Regions from separate parts of the Paenibacillus anseongensis genome, predicted to be linked through region 3. Evidence: riboswitches for the same ligand, from Rfam matches in the RefSeq annotation. Region 3 holds a riboswitch; each other region holds the start of a gene.
What was found. A riboswitch is a leader RNA that binds a small molecule or an ion and turns the genes downstream of it on or off. The one in region 3 is predicted to bind cobalamin.
Positions count from the first base shown of each region.

Region 1: another riboswitch for cobalamin. It lies ahead of GON05_RS27845 (S-layer homology domain-containing protein); the one in region 3 lies ahead of GON05_RS32680 (S-layer homology domain-containing protein).
Region 2: another riboswitch for cobalamin. It lies ahead of GON05_RS13095 (ABC transporter substrate-binding protein); the one in region 3 lies ahead of GON05_RS32680 (S-layer homology domain-containing protein).

Region 1 is NZ_WSEM01000026.1:8,926-13,744, forward strand. Features, by position in the region: gene GON05_RS27840 (DUF4430 domain-containing protein) at 1-805, opposite strand, end outside; gene GON05_RS27845 (S-layer homology domain-containing protein) at 819-2,462, opposite strand; cobalamin riboswitch at 2,760-2,962, opposite strand; gene GON05_RS27850 (NUDIX domain-containing protein) at 3,002-3,520, opposite strand; gene GON05_RS27855 (serine hydroxymethyltransferase) at 3,598-4,819, opposite strand, start outside.
Region 2 is NZ_WSEM01000012.1:150,698-155,516, reverse strand. Features, by position in the region: gene GON05_RS13115 (Lrp/AsnC family transcriptional regulator) at 1-333, shown strand, start outside; gene GON05_RS13110 (aminotransferase class I/II-fold pyridoxal phosphate-dependent enzyme) at 349-1,554, shown strand; gene GON05_RS13105 (aspartyl-phosphate phosphatase Spo0E family protein) at 1,622-1,888, shown strand; gene GON05_RS13100 (hypothetical protein) at 1,951-2,481, shown strand; cobalamin riboswitch at 2,513-2,673, shown strand; gene GON05_RS13095 (ABC transporter substrate-binding protein) at 2,824-3,843, shown strand; gene GON05_RS13090 (FecCD family ABC transporter permease) at 3,844-4,819, shown strand, end outside.
Region 3 is NZ_WSEM01000034.1:373,355-378,173, forward strand. Features, by position in the region: gene GON05_RS32680 (S-layer homology domain-containing protein) at 1-2,722, opposite strand, end outside; cobalamin riboswitch at 2,879-3,084, opposite strand; gene GON05_RS32685 (DinB family protein) at 3,314-3,772, opposite strand; gene GON05_RS32690 (proline dehydrogenase family protein) at 3,876-4,819, opposite strand, start outside.

The DNA.
Region 1 (4,819 bases), on a different contig from region 3:
AATTGGGAAACCAGCCGTTAACTTTAAACATCCAGCCCGAGAGTTCTCCGACATCAAATTCGTAGAGATTGTTGATTCCTTCGATATAGGCAGAATTATAGATGGGGGTATTCACGAACTCCATATGAATTTTATGCTTTTTCATTTCCCTTTGCAGAACGTTAAACACGGATTCGCCTTCGTAAAAGGTTACCTTTGTCGCTGGAAGGATGACTCCATCCTTGGGCACCAGCTCTACCTTTTCCTTATCCAGCAGCTTCATGTTATCTAAAATGGTCAAACACGTAACGGATAGGGTAGCCGTCATGGCCTTGTCAGAAATTTTGATGTTCTGAGGTTCAACAGGCAGCGGTTTCCCGGACGGGACAGGCTCCGTTAGGTATTTATCTTTACCTGTCTTAGGATCAATCTCTTGCTTGTCGGCAGGTTGACTGGCAGTAGGTTGGCTTTCAGCAGGTTGATTGGCAACAGGCGTTGGCGTTTCCTTTGGAAAGTCTTTATCGGATTCTTTAGCGGGTACTGCCTTCGTTGGTTCCGGCGTTTGCGTAGGTGCTGCCTCTAGCGGTTTAACCGTACTTACAGGCTGATCCGTTGATGGCTGCACGGCTGGGGGTTCAGCCTTAGAAGAATCAGGCTGCTGCTGGACAGCCTGACTCTTCCCTTCAACTTGCTGCCCAGCCGCTTCCGTCGTTGGTGCAGGCAATTTCGCTGGGATATTCGGTTGCGGTCCCATAAACAGGTAACTGGCTACGAGTGCAACCACGATAACGATGCCCGAAACGAGTTTCGTTTTCGTTATTTTCATAGGATCACCTGTTTCACAAAAGTTTAGAATTCATTAATAGTTGATATAGCATATCTGATACTTCACTGCGCGTTACAGCCGCTTCAGGTTGTATCTCTATCATGTCTTGAGACAAAATATGTTCACGATAAGAAAATGCTAGACTTGCTCTTGCCCATTCGGCCGTTTTCGTGTAATCCGTAAACTGAGCAAGCATATCTCGGATTTCGATGTCCTGCACATTCGTATCCAATCCGCAAAGTTTTGCCGCACGGGCAACCATCACAGCAGCTTCCTGCCGGGTAATGGTTTGTTCAGGAGTAAATGTATCCTCTGAAGTTCCTTGGATGAGGTTATAGGTGTAAGCCGTGCCTACATAGGGTGCATACCAGCTATCTGCAGAGACATCTTTGAAAACGGAAGCTGCCTTCAATGTCAGTCCCAGACTTCTGGTTACAATAGCTGCAAATTCAGCCCTTGTCATCGTTCGATCCGGTACAAATTGGGTGTCCGATATACCGTTAAGGATATTTCTTGCAGCCATCGCTTCTATGGATTTCTGATTGACATGTCCTTGAATATCCGTAAAAGTTCTACCTGCATTAGTAATAACGCTCGGCTTAACATCTTTATTTTTATTCGGCAATCCTTCGGTTTCCGGGGTCTTGGTTTCGTTGCCCGGATTCGTCTGAGAGCCCTTTTTGACATCTGCCATGTTGTAAAGACTAGTTTTCCCTGCACCTACTCTTTGTACGTTAACCAGCGTATAAAAAGCCTGCTCCGTAGACATCAGATTTTCACCGCTGCCGTCAGCTGTATGCAGAAATCCCTGTCCTTCTCGATAATAACTTAACAGATTGTCGACAAGGTTGTGGCCATTTTTAGTAAATCTGCGATCATCTGGACGGATGCCAAGCTCGCATAAAGCCATCAGAACTTGCGCCGCGCTTTCCAAATTCTCCGTCCCCCAGGTCGCGTACCCCCCCGAGTTATTCTGCATGTTGGATAGGGCTTCAACGGCCTTATCCGTTGCTGCTTTTACCTTTTCCTTACTTTGATATTTGGCGAGAGCTTGCAATGCCATACCCGTCACATCAGGGTCAGCCGTGTTACCAGATAAAGCAAATCCCCCGTCTGCCAACTGCCTTGTCAAGATTTCGTTGATATACATCTCTCTAGTCGCTTGAGTCTTCGCTTTTTTGTTCACAGGTATCTCATATTGGCCTGAATCCAGTGCAATCAGAGCGAAAATCGGACCGTTAATACCCTGCCAGTTCGTTTTCTCGAAATCCCCTAAAGGCTCTAACAAGTTATAGCCTGCTACATTGGAGGGGTCTTTGCCAATAGCGGTCAAAGCCAAAATCACTCTCGAATACTCCGTGTATTTCTTGTCATGCAAAACGCCGCCAAGCTCCTTAACATACTTTTCTACAACTTTGTAATAATCATCATAATAGCTCTGTGGGACTAAATATCCAGAACGAGCCAGCCCTATAACTGCCCATTCTCCACCTATAGATCCTACCTGCGGCTCTGAAACGGTCTTCGTCAGATAGGATGCAGTGTTCGTAACAACCTGAGAAATTTCTGCTTGATCAGCTGCAAAAGCCTGAATTGAACTGCTTACATAAATACAAAGAATAAGAAGTAGAACTGAAAGCTTCTTCATCATTCTCATTGCTCTCCCTCCAATATTTCAAATTAAATATTGGAGAAGGAGCAGAAATTGTTCTGCTCCTTCTCCATGCATGCTGCAAGCTATCGTTCTGTACTTTGATTCGTACCGTTCAATGGATTCGTTCCCATTCCCCATGGGTAACATTCCCCTGCTCTCATACTGATTAATTAGCATCGCAAAAAAGCCACCCTCTTCAGGGTGGCCTAACTTCTAATCATTGCGCGCAAAAATACACAATCTCAAATAAAATTATGCTAAGCATAATTTTGGTTCCCTCTTCTCACCCCCAAAGAATTAGAAACTCCATGAACAAAGGCAGGTCTCCTGGCTTATACGTCATTGCTTCTCTTCGCCTTCCCAATCTAGTATGCAAGACAGTGGCATTTTATGAAGAGTCGCTCAGTAATTACAGTGGTTGGGACCGCATCGGCTTCGTACCGAACTTCCCTTTTAAGCAAGCACCCGAAGTGAATACTTGCACCTTTATCTAGAACATTATTAAATTATGAACTAATGGTATCTCCTTTCTAATGTTTTGTCTACTTACTTTCATTTACTGATAGCTTGAAACTATCTCTAATAAATCGATGATCCTTAATCCATTCGGATACAATCATATAGACATTATCCTTCATATAAGGACTAAATGTGTCGTCATTCATAATCTCAACTTGCTGCGGAATAGTATCTACCAGCATGACACCATCCGTCTCAAATCCGCTCGGGAGCGCTCCAAGAGCACGGACCATGGAAATATAAATATTTTTCACAAATACTAGCTGGTCATTTTCAAAAATGAGATATTGCCCAATTCTCTCGATCGCATCCAGCTCTCCTCCAGCCTCTTCCTGCATCTCTCTTCGAACCGTTTGAAGAACGGGCTCCCCCTTCTCTCTCTTCCCTCCGGGCAACTCCCACCCCCGGCTGTGATGTCGAACAAGAACCAGTTTACCTTGATAGAATGCACAAATTAAGACACAGTTAGATTCACTAACGAGGCATTCCTTGGATAAAATAATCTTTTGATTCTGTAAAGCACCTGGAAATTCATACTTCACTCTGTCACCAACTTTATTTTTCTACTAATAAAAAAAGTATTTGATCCAAAGATCAAATACTTTGTTCAATTGTAACTTTAGTAGCTCAACCCTGGATATAATGGGAATTGCGCTGTCAGATCACTGACCATCCCCCGTACTTGGTTATGCACAGCTTCGTCCGTAGGATTTTTCAACGTTAACGCCACAATTTTGGCAATTGTTTTCATAGCTTCTTGATCCATGCCACGGGCGGTAACTGCTGGAGTGCCGATGCGGACTCCGCTTGTAACCATCGGTTTCGCAGGGTCGAAAGGAATCGCGTTTTTGTTTACCGTTACGCCTACTTCATCCAGCAAATGTTCCGCCTCTTTACCGGTGATACCCAGACTACGCAAGTCGATCAGCATCAGATGGTTATCTGTGCCTCCGGATACAAGATTGACACCTTCAGCCAAAAGCTCTTCTGATAACGTTTTGGCGTTAAGAACAACATTTTGAGCGTACGTTTTAAAATCTTGTTGAAGCGCTTCGCCAAAAGCAACGGCTTTAGCGGCGATGATATGCATCAATGGCCCGCCTTGCGTTCCGGGAAATACTGCTTTATCAATCGCTGCAGCCCAAGGCTTGCGGCAAAGAATCATACCGCCGCGGGGTCCGCGAAGCGTTTTATGCGTAGTTGTAGTTACAAAATGAGCGTGTGGCACAGGACTTGGATGTAACCCTGCCGCAACTAACCCTGCAATATGGGCCATGTCCACAAAAAACAAAGCTCCTACATCATGAGCTATCGCACCTAATGCTTCAAAATCAATGATGCGTGCATATGCGCTGGCACCAGCTACAATCATGCGTGGCTTATGCTTGAATGCCAATTTGCGAACCTCATTATAATCAATAAGCCCGTCGCTTTCTCTAACACCATAAGGAATAAAGTTATACAAAATACCCGAGGCATTAACAGGACTTCCATGTGTTAAGTGACCGCCATGCGCCAAGTTCATGCCAAGAACTGTATCTCCAGGTTTCAAAGCAGCTAAATATACCGCCAAATTGGCTTGCGCGCCGGAGTGCGGCTGCACGTTGGCATGCTCTGCGCCAAATAATTCTTTGGCACGATCACGCGCGATATCCTCAACGATATCGACATGCTCGCATCCGCCGTAGTAGCGTTTTCCTGGATAGCCTTCTGCGTATTTATTCGTCAAAACCGTTCCCATTGCTTGCAGAACAGCTTCGCTGACGAAGTTTTCAGATGCGATCAACTCAATTTTGTCACGTTGACGGCCAATTTCCAAATTCATTGCCTCAACAATTTTG
Region 2 (4,819 bases), on a different contig from region 3:
GTTAACTGGAGCAAGGTAGATGACGAAAAGGTTACCGCCCTGATTGAAGTGCAAATTACGCCTGAACGCGGACGCGGGTTCGACGCTATTGCGGAACGGATCTATTTATATCCAGAGGTCAAATCTGTTTATCTCATGTCTGGCGCTTATGATTTACTCGTAGAGGTTGAAGGCCATTCGCTTAAACAAGTTGCTTCTTTTGTTTCTAACAAGCTATCGCCAATTGATCGCGTGCTTTCAACCAAAACGAATTTTATCTTGAAAAAATACAAACAAGACGGCATCATTTTCGAGGATCAGGCTGATGATCATCGGATGCTTGTCTCTCCGTAAGGAAGAGGTAAAGCCATGATCAAAAATGAGACAATCGTAGAGCCGAACAAAGTGAAATCGATGCAGGGCTACCTTGCTCCTGCCGTACGTGAAATGAAGCCTTCAGGTATTCGGAAGTTTTTTGATCTAGTAAGCAACAGCAAGGATGATATTATTTCCCTTGGTGTGGGGGAGCCGGATTTCTCAACCCCTTGGCACGTTCGTGAAGCAGCCGTTTACTCTTTGGAACGCGGCAGAACGAAATATACGCCAAACTCAGGAATTCCTGAGCTTCGCGAAGCGATTGCGGATTATTTGTACACATCCTTTAAAGTGAAATATGAGCCGTCGAATGAAGTCCTTGTGACCGTCGGAGGCAGTGAGGCCATTGATTTGGCACTGCGCGCTTTGATTACGCCGGGGGATGAGATTCTGATTCCAGAACCTTGCTACATCTCTTATTCGCCTATTACGAGTATTAGCGGCGGCGTTCCTGTCGGAATCGAAACATTCGCGAAGGATCAATTCAAGCTGACTGAGAAGGCGCTTCGTGATGCCATTACGCCACGCTCCAAGATTTTAATTCTATGTTATCCAAGCAATCCTACTGGCGGCATTATGACTTATGAGGACTGGCTGCCAATTGCCAAAGTCGTGGAAGAGAACGATCTTATTGTGATTTCGGATGAAATTTATGCGGAATTGACCTATGGGCAGAAGCATGTAAGTTTTGCAGCTGTTCCAGGCATGAAGGATCGGACGATTCTAGTCAGCGGCTTCTCCAAGGCTTTTGCGATGACTGGCTGGAGAATGGGATATGCATGCGGTCACCGAGAGTTGATCTCCGCTATGACCAAAATTCACCAGTATACGGTGATGTGCGCACCTGTGATGGGTCAAGTAGCTGCACATGAGGCTTTGACGAATGGTTTGGAAGAGAAAGACCGTATGATAGAGTCGTACAATCAACGCAGGCGCCTGGTCGTCAAAGGGTTCCGCGATATTGGACTGGAGTGTCACGAACCGCAGGGTGCTTTCTATGCGTTCCCAAGCGTTGTTGCCACAGGACTTACTTCAGACGAATTTGCCCAGCGGCTTTTATTCGAAGCTAAGGTTGCTGCTGTACCAGGAGATGTGTTCGGTTTAGGTGGGGAAGGTTTCTTACGCTGCTCTTATGCCTATAGTGTATCTCAACTGAATGAAGCTTTAGAGAGAATTGGAAAATTTCTAAGAAATTTGTGATTCAATCTGAAAAATCTATGTTAATTATTCATGAAAACTGGTATTCTTGTAGTAAGGAGGGATGAGCATGGCTTTCATGGAATACCAACTATCAACCTATCGAAAACATCTGCAAATTAATGAACAAGATTTCGAACAACGTTGGTTGACTAAGCGTGCTAAGAAACGTAACTCCCTAAACTTATTAGAAGAAGAGATTCATTCTCTGCGACGCAGGTTAGAACAGATGGTTCTGGACGGAGAGGAAATGACATCCGAATCTGTCGTAGAACTCAGTACGATACTTGATCTCAAAATAAATGAATATATGAATAATTGGAAGAAAAGTCGGTGAAAGCCGACTTTTCTCGCGACTATCGATATATTTAGATTCGTATACGGAGGTACTCTTACATCATGAAATTGAAATTTCTAATGGTCATGCTAGTGTCAGCGCTTATGGTGATAGTTGCGGGTTGTGGAGGACCAAAGCCGGATGTTTCTATCTTTGTCATGGGTCAAAATGGATTTCCAAGTGATGCAGGTGAGAAGCTAGAGGCATCTTTAAAATCGAAGATCGGCGAAACTCCTACCGTTAAGCTGAATACCTCTCCCATTTTCTCCATGGAAAAAATGATCGTTGAATTGGCGGCAGGCGGAAACGGCATCTTTATCCTGGCGGATGACCAATTTAAAACATTAAGCAATCAAGCAGGCTTCGTATCTTTGGATGAGACGATTAACCCTTCGGATTATCCGGACGGTGTTATCGAAATTGCGGAAGAGGGCAAGCCCGCCGAAAAGCATCTGTATGGAATTCCGCTCTCAGGCAACAAGTGGATGAAGGAGCAAGGCTTTGAAGGAAAAGGACTTATTGCTTTCATTCCTGTCAATGCCCCGAAAATGGAGGAAGCTAAGCAAGTACTCAAGGTTATTGCACAAAAGTAGCAAGAAGTCTATAATCGACAATTAGATTGATAGTCAAATATGCAGCCATTGGTGCCGGCAACGAATTCACTTATGAATTTCATTGCCGCTTAAAAGGGAAGCCGGTTGAAGTCCGGCGCGGTCCCGCCACTGTAATCCGGAAGAGAAGTATTGCCGGGGAGCCAGGATACCTGCCATGGTGCCGTTACGACATCCTTCGAGGAAAAGGATCGCTTTAAATCAGGAAGCAACGGATTCGTTGCTGAGCACCGCGATTTATCGTCCCCTTTGTTCCTTAGGAACAGAGGGGTTTTTTATTTGGGAATTATCGAAATCACAGGTTTCAGAGAGAGGGGTTACACCATGCAAGTGAAAAAGAACGGGATCAAGAGGACGCTCCTCTTATCGGTTGCTTTAGCGACAGCGGTTAGCTTAGCGGCTTGTGGTAAGCAAGAAGCGGAAATTACGAGTCCATCTAAGCTTGGCGGAGAGACAACGACGGCGCCTACTCCTGCTGCAACAGTAGCTGCGACATCCAAAAAGACGGCGTATCCGCTGAAAATTAAAGATGCAACGGGGAAAGAATTCACTTTTGACAAGGCGCCGGAGCGGATCGCATCGGTTTCTCCTGCAGAAACGGAAGCACTTTTTGCACTTGGATTGGATGATAAGATTGTCGGCGTTTCCGATTTCGATGATTATCCGGAAGCTGCGAAGTCCAAGCCCAAATTGGGAAGTATCACGAAGCCTAACCAGGAAGCTTTGATTGCGACTAATGCGAATATTGTCTTTACAGGTGTCTCGATGAAAGCGGACACGGTTGAAAAACTGCGTGAATCGAACATCAATGTGTTTAAAGTGGAGCCAAAGACATTGGATGATGCGATTGCGAACATTGAAACTTATGGTTTGATTACAGATCGTCAGGAACAAGCTGAGAAAATCGTCTCCAAGATGAAAGCGGATCGTAAGAAGGTTGTCGATGCCGTGAAAGATGTAAAGCAGGAAAATAAGAAAAAAGTATACATAGAATTCAGTCCGGGCTGGACCGTCGGCAGCGGCGAATTCATGGATGAGCTGATCAAACTTTCGGGCGGCATTAATGTAGCCGGCGACGGTAAAGGCTGGTATCAAATCAGCGAAGAGAAAATTATCGCACAAAACCCGGCTGTTATTCTCTTTGCGAATGGTGTCGTAGATACCAAAAGCAAGATGTCGCTTGATGAAATTATTCGCACACGAAGCGGCTGGGATGCTATTGAAGCTGTGAAGAACAAACAGGTAATCGGTCTTGACCAGAACCTGCTGAGCCGTCCGGGACCGAGATTGACCGATGGACTGTTGGAAATGGCGAAAGGCATTTATCCTGAACTGGTGAAATAAATGAAAAAAAAACTAATGCTATGGGGAGGAGTAGGGGTTATACTCCTTCTTCTTTCTATTCTGGCAAGTTTATCGCTGGGAACAGCTAATCTCCCAGTACTACAAATTGCGGGCATCCTAGGGAAGCATATTCCTTGGGCAGGCGATTACATCGACGTCACTTGGCAGCAGTCTGCGGAGCAAATTATAAATAAGGTGCGTTTGCCTCGCGTATTGCTGGGGATTCTGGTAGGGGCCTCTCTCTCCGTTGCCGGAGCTGCTTTCCAGGGCGTACTGCGCAATCCGCTTGCCGATCCATACGCGCTGGGGGTTTCTTCGGGCGCTTCGGTCGGGGCAGCGTTTTTAATCTATTTTGGTCTGCAGATGGCTTTGTTTGGGCAATGGTCGGTTCCGATTGTTGCTTTTGTAACGGGACTTATTTCCCTTTTCCTCGTGCTTAAGCTGGCTCAGATCGATGGCAAGCTGAAGATGGAGACGCTTATTTTGTCCGGCGTTGTCATGCAGGCTTTTCTTGGCGCGATTGTTTCCTTTATGGTTTCGATTTCCAAGCAGGTCATTAATGAAATTGTTTTTTGGTTAATGGGCAGCTTGGCCATGAGGGGCTGGCCGTACATAACGATTATTTCGCCATATTTAGTCATAGGTTTAGTCATACTGCTTAGTTATGCAAGATCATTGAATTTGCTTGCGTTGGGAGAGCGGCAGGCTTCCCATTTGGGAGTAAATGTAGAACGCACGAAGCTGATTGTGCTAATCGTTGCTACATTTATTACGGCGGCAGCTGTCTCTGTAGCAGGTGTTATCGGCTTCGTAGGACTCATCATTCCGCACTTGGTTCGTCTGATCGTCGGTCCGGACTATCGTCTTATTATTCCTTTGTCCGCGATTGGCGGCGGCATCTATGTCTTGTGGGCGGACACGCTCGCTCGTACCTTGCTAAGTCCGACGGAGATTCCGCTTGGAGTTATCACTGCGT
Region 3 (4,819 bases):
TATCGGCAACCTTAGGTATGACTATTCCGTTCAGCTTCACTTCCGGTGCTATAACTTCAGCGCTGTTATCTGTTACGCTAACACTAAAGCTAAGATTTGGCTCTGATACTTCTTGGTTATTCGTTAGGCCATTTACGGTTATGCTTGGTTTTTCAACGTCAACATCTGTCATATCATACAGACGATTTTTTCCATTCAGGAATCGATCATAGGCTACAAGTGCATACGTGCCTTGATCAGTTGCCATAGAATCTACTTTTCCTGTTTTAACATGCTTAAAGCCGCCATCGGCTACCGCAAATGACATTAAAGCATCCAGAGCAGAATTACCATTTTTAATAAATCTAGTGTCTGATCTTGAATCTATGCCGACTGCTGATAACGCGGTTACCACCTGTGACAGGCTCTCGCTGCTTGTACTTCCGAAGCTTGTATAGCTTCCTTCACTATTTTGAGATTTGGAAAGCCAATTAACAGCTCGAGCTATCGCTGCTTTTACATCTTCATTAGACTGAGCATACGGAGCAAGGGATTGCATCGTCATTCCAGTGAGATCGACATCGGGTCTACCGCCGGGAGATAGCCCCCAGCCTCCTTGATCGGCGTTACCTTTGTTTGATTCTCCATCTATCAAATACTTAATTAGTTTATCTCTTGTTGTTTGTACTTTTCCCTCTGCCGCAGAAGGGATTGCATAGTTTTTAGAATCAAATGAAAGCAGAGCGAAGATTGGACCATTCATGCCTTGTTTAATGACATAATCATAATCCGAAAGTGCCTGTAAAAGATCATAGTCTCCAACAGCTTTGGGATCTTTGCCAATCGAAGTTAATCCCAGGATGACTCTCGAGTGCTCTGTACCTTTCGTTTTATCCAATACCCCGGCATTGGCAATCATTTTATCTTTTACTGTGCTAGCTACATTGTCATAGTACGATTGATAATAGCCATCAGGTACAGAGTAGTTAGCTCTGGCCAATGAAAGGACAGACCATTCTCCGCCGCCGGTTCCAAACTTCGGTTTATCTACCGTTTTTAGAATATAGGCCAGGTTTTTATTCAACTGTTCTTTCGTATTGTTTACAACACTAGCTTTGTACGTAATGGTGAGATTTTGCTCTGCCGTATTGCCGAATGCGCCTGTAGCGGTGATGGCAATTGTGTTTACACCTGCGTTTAGAACAACATTGTAAGCTCCACCTGTCTTGGAGATAACAGTTCCATTCAACTTGACTACGGGTGTAATGACAGCCGAGGTGTTATCCGTCGCTTCCACATTAAAGCTAATATTTGCCTGCGATACTTCTTGCTTATCCGTCATCCCGGTTACTTTAATTGTAGGTTTAACATTACCATTCAGACTGGCTAGCGCACTATCGACGTCTTGCTGCTTACTTTCCATGTTGGTAAGCAGCGAATACGCTTGATCATATAGGGACTTAACAACTGCATTCGATAGAATCGCCGCTTTATTCGGATCACTGTTTATCTCTGCGATCCTAGCCGTCAGTGCATCCTTGTTAGCTGTTTGTATAAAGCCCGGACTCCACTCGTCGCCCCCCAGCGATGCTCCAAAGCCATACACCGTGAACTGAGTTCGAACGACATCCCCATCATGTGGGATATAGTCGGACATCCCTACATTCGGAAAAACATTATTTACGGCATACATCCACCCGGACATAGGCGTATAATCGAATTCTCCCAGCCACTGCTCGTTATTCTTTGTACCTAATTGAACGCCATCTGCATCCATTTGCTCTTTGATATAATTCGGTACATTTACTTGACTACTAGCGTCTTTAACCTTAGATAAGTAAAAACGTTCTTCCGTACTACCAGTATGCTGAATATTATCCTCACCCAATACGCGAGTGAGCACAGCTGCTCCATTTTCACCTTCGTAAAAAGGAACTTTAACCGGTTCTTTAGAATAACCTTGGCCTAATGTAAATTTTTCAACGGAAAGAGTTAGATTCCCAACCGGAATGGCCGGTGCCGTATTGACAGTCAATGACTGAGTAGCTCTGACGATTCCCGGTGCTGCAGTTGCTTGATAATCCGTAACTTCAAGCGAATAATTTCCTGCACTTACACCTTTATCAAATGCTGCTATACCGTTTGGGTTCGTTACGACTGCTGTCCCACCGACAGTTACTTTCACACCGCTAGCCGGAGAGTTAATAAGTTGATTGCTTGACCAATCATAAGTGCTCTTCGTAACCGTTACAGAGAACGGCTGGTTGGCTTTAACATCCCCAGGTTGAATCGAAATGGATTGAACTAGTTGCGTATTAAAATCACCGTAATACACACTAACTTGGTCATTGCTTTCTAGTTCAAACTGATCCATTCCTACTGCAGGTATGATCCATTGCCCTTGACGTTTAACGGCAAAGTTCCATCCGTCATAGCCATTGTAAAGTCCTGCGTGTATCCCATTAATTCCTGACACATACGGACCATAGGCTGAATTTGTAATGTCTAATTGAATTTGGGCTTGCCTTAAATCAGCTTGCAACGCTTCTAATGCGTTTGAACCTTCCGCCGCTCCTTCGTGGATAAGTCCTTGTGGTCCTTCGATGTGAAGGCCAACTGAAACCGGTCCTTGATTCGCAGCGAAAATTGGATTAGCTGGCGCAATGGCGGTGAATAGGACAGATAACACCATGACCAATGACATCAAGGACGACATAGCTTTACGATGCATTTTGCTTAACATACTTTTCTTACCACTCCTTCAATTTTGTTAAAAAGCAAAGCAAAAAAAGGCAAGCCCCAGAGTGGGGTTTGCCTTTGATTCCAACAAAAAAACAACATCCTTGTGCCAAAAAAAGGCATAGGAATGCTAACTAATTTCTCACCCCCCGGAGAAACAGTGCGACAAGCAAAATAGGCAGGTATCCTGGCTCATGCATCCTCGTAAACTTTTCGCCTTCCCATCCCCTCAAGTGGGGACAGTGGCCTGATAGAAAAGCAACTCCGCATTTACAGTGGCGGGACCGCGCAGGTGTTGCACCTGACTTCCCTTTTAAGCACTTTCGACTCTGTTATCGATTGTGCACCTTATTTGCAATTATATAGTTGTACTGCCCATACTAGCGTTTAATCATTTATTTGTCCAGTAGATTCATAGGTTGATAGAACAAAAATATATGTAACTAAATGTTTGGTTATTCATAAACTCAAACTGCTTCGGAATGGGATCTGCCAGCAATTTTAAGCTATGTTAAACCTTAATGCTGGTTTTTACCCCAAAAGAATACCGCCCTTTGAAAGGACGGTTAATTTAACTATCGTTCTGAGTTTGGATTTAAAGAATGCGAAATATTTGCTTGAGATGGTGCTCCAAATGGTCAACATAGTCTTTAATAATCCACTCTAATGTTACAATCCGTTCTTCGCCCAAATCACATGAATTCTGTAGCTTATCTTCGGGAATTTTCGCAATAACAGTAGCTATCTGCTTATTCAGACTTAACCATAAGTTTAAGATATGTTCAATTGGAAGGTTCTGATAATCCATAAGTTCTACCCAATGATTTTGGGCGTACTTAACCGCCGTGTAAGGCTGAACTTCATATTGAGCACTAACGAATCGGTGCAAATTGTTGAGAGCAGAGTCAGACAAGTGTCCTAATATTTCTTTTATTGACCATTTGTTAGGCTGCGTTCGCTCAGAAAGAGCGAGTTCGGATAAAGCATCTATTTTTGACGGTAATTCGGTAATCCAATGGTTTAGGCTTTCTAGTGTTGGTTTAATAGTTTTCACTCCAATCTTGGTATACGCATTATAGCAAAATGTCGTACGTCTCCATTGTGCTTCATTCTTAGCGGACGTGAAGAATGCTATAACGAACACATTCTCATTTTAGTTAGTAGTTGTTGTCCACTCCTTTCCCGCTTACTATATCGATGACAGCTTGATACAGATTAGGGGGATACTCCGCAATCCGGTGACATAGATACAAGTACCATTCATGACCGTATGGAACATAGATCCTTATAGGATTGCCCTCACTGCGAATTCTGTTAGCGAGATCCGGGCGGATCCCGTACAACATTTCAAGCTCGGCTTGAGAGTTTGTTAACCAGCCTCTCTCTAATACGGCATTTATGATAACGTCGTCATGAGTAGCAATAGATACTTGATGGCCTTGCCGGATTGCAGCTTCGACTAACTCCAAATAACGCTCATTCAGTTCAGGCGATCGTACAATCGATAGATACACCGACTCCTGATAAGCCCCTTTTACTATGCGGATCCGGCCAGGTGACGTTAACGCTGCCAAATCCTCTGGTGTTCTCGTAAGATGCGCTTGCAAGGTAATGCCAATACTGGAGCATTCAGTTGCTGCCCGCTTATAAACGGATAAGATACCTTCGGTTTTTCCCGACTCCTCCATGCTGATAAACAATTCAATATTCGTACCTTCGGCTTGTTTTGCCATTTCCATCAAGTTGGAGTAAGCAAGAGAAGGACTTATCATTAATCCGATATGCGATAAATCGAACGACACCCGGCCCGGAACCCCAGACTGCTTCAATCCCTGAATAAGAGCTATCATCTCAGCCACGGCCTGTTCGCATTGTATGGCATCAGAGGTATTCTCACCAATATATTCAATAGAAAGAGAATAGCCTTTTCTCCATATCTTTTCTCCGGTTTCCAATCCCTCCTGAAGGCTATCCCCGGCGATATACCTTAACGCTGCTTGACGTAAAATCCGGTTTACTTGCGGGTTCTGCTCCACGTAATCTTTCAAATCCCTGCGACGCGCAATAGATTTTAAAGCTGTTGTTAATTGCTGCTCCAATT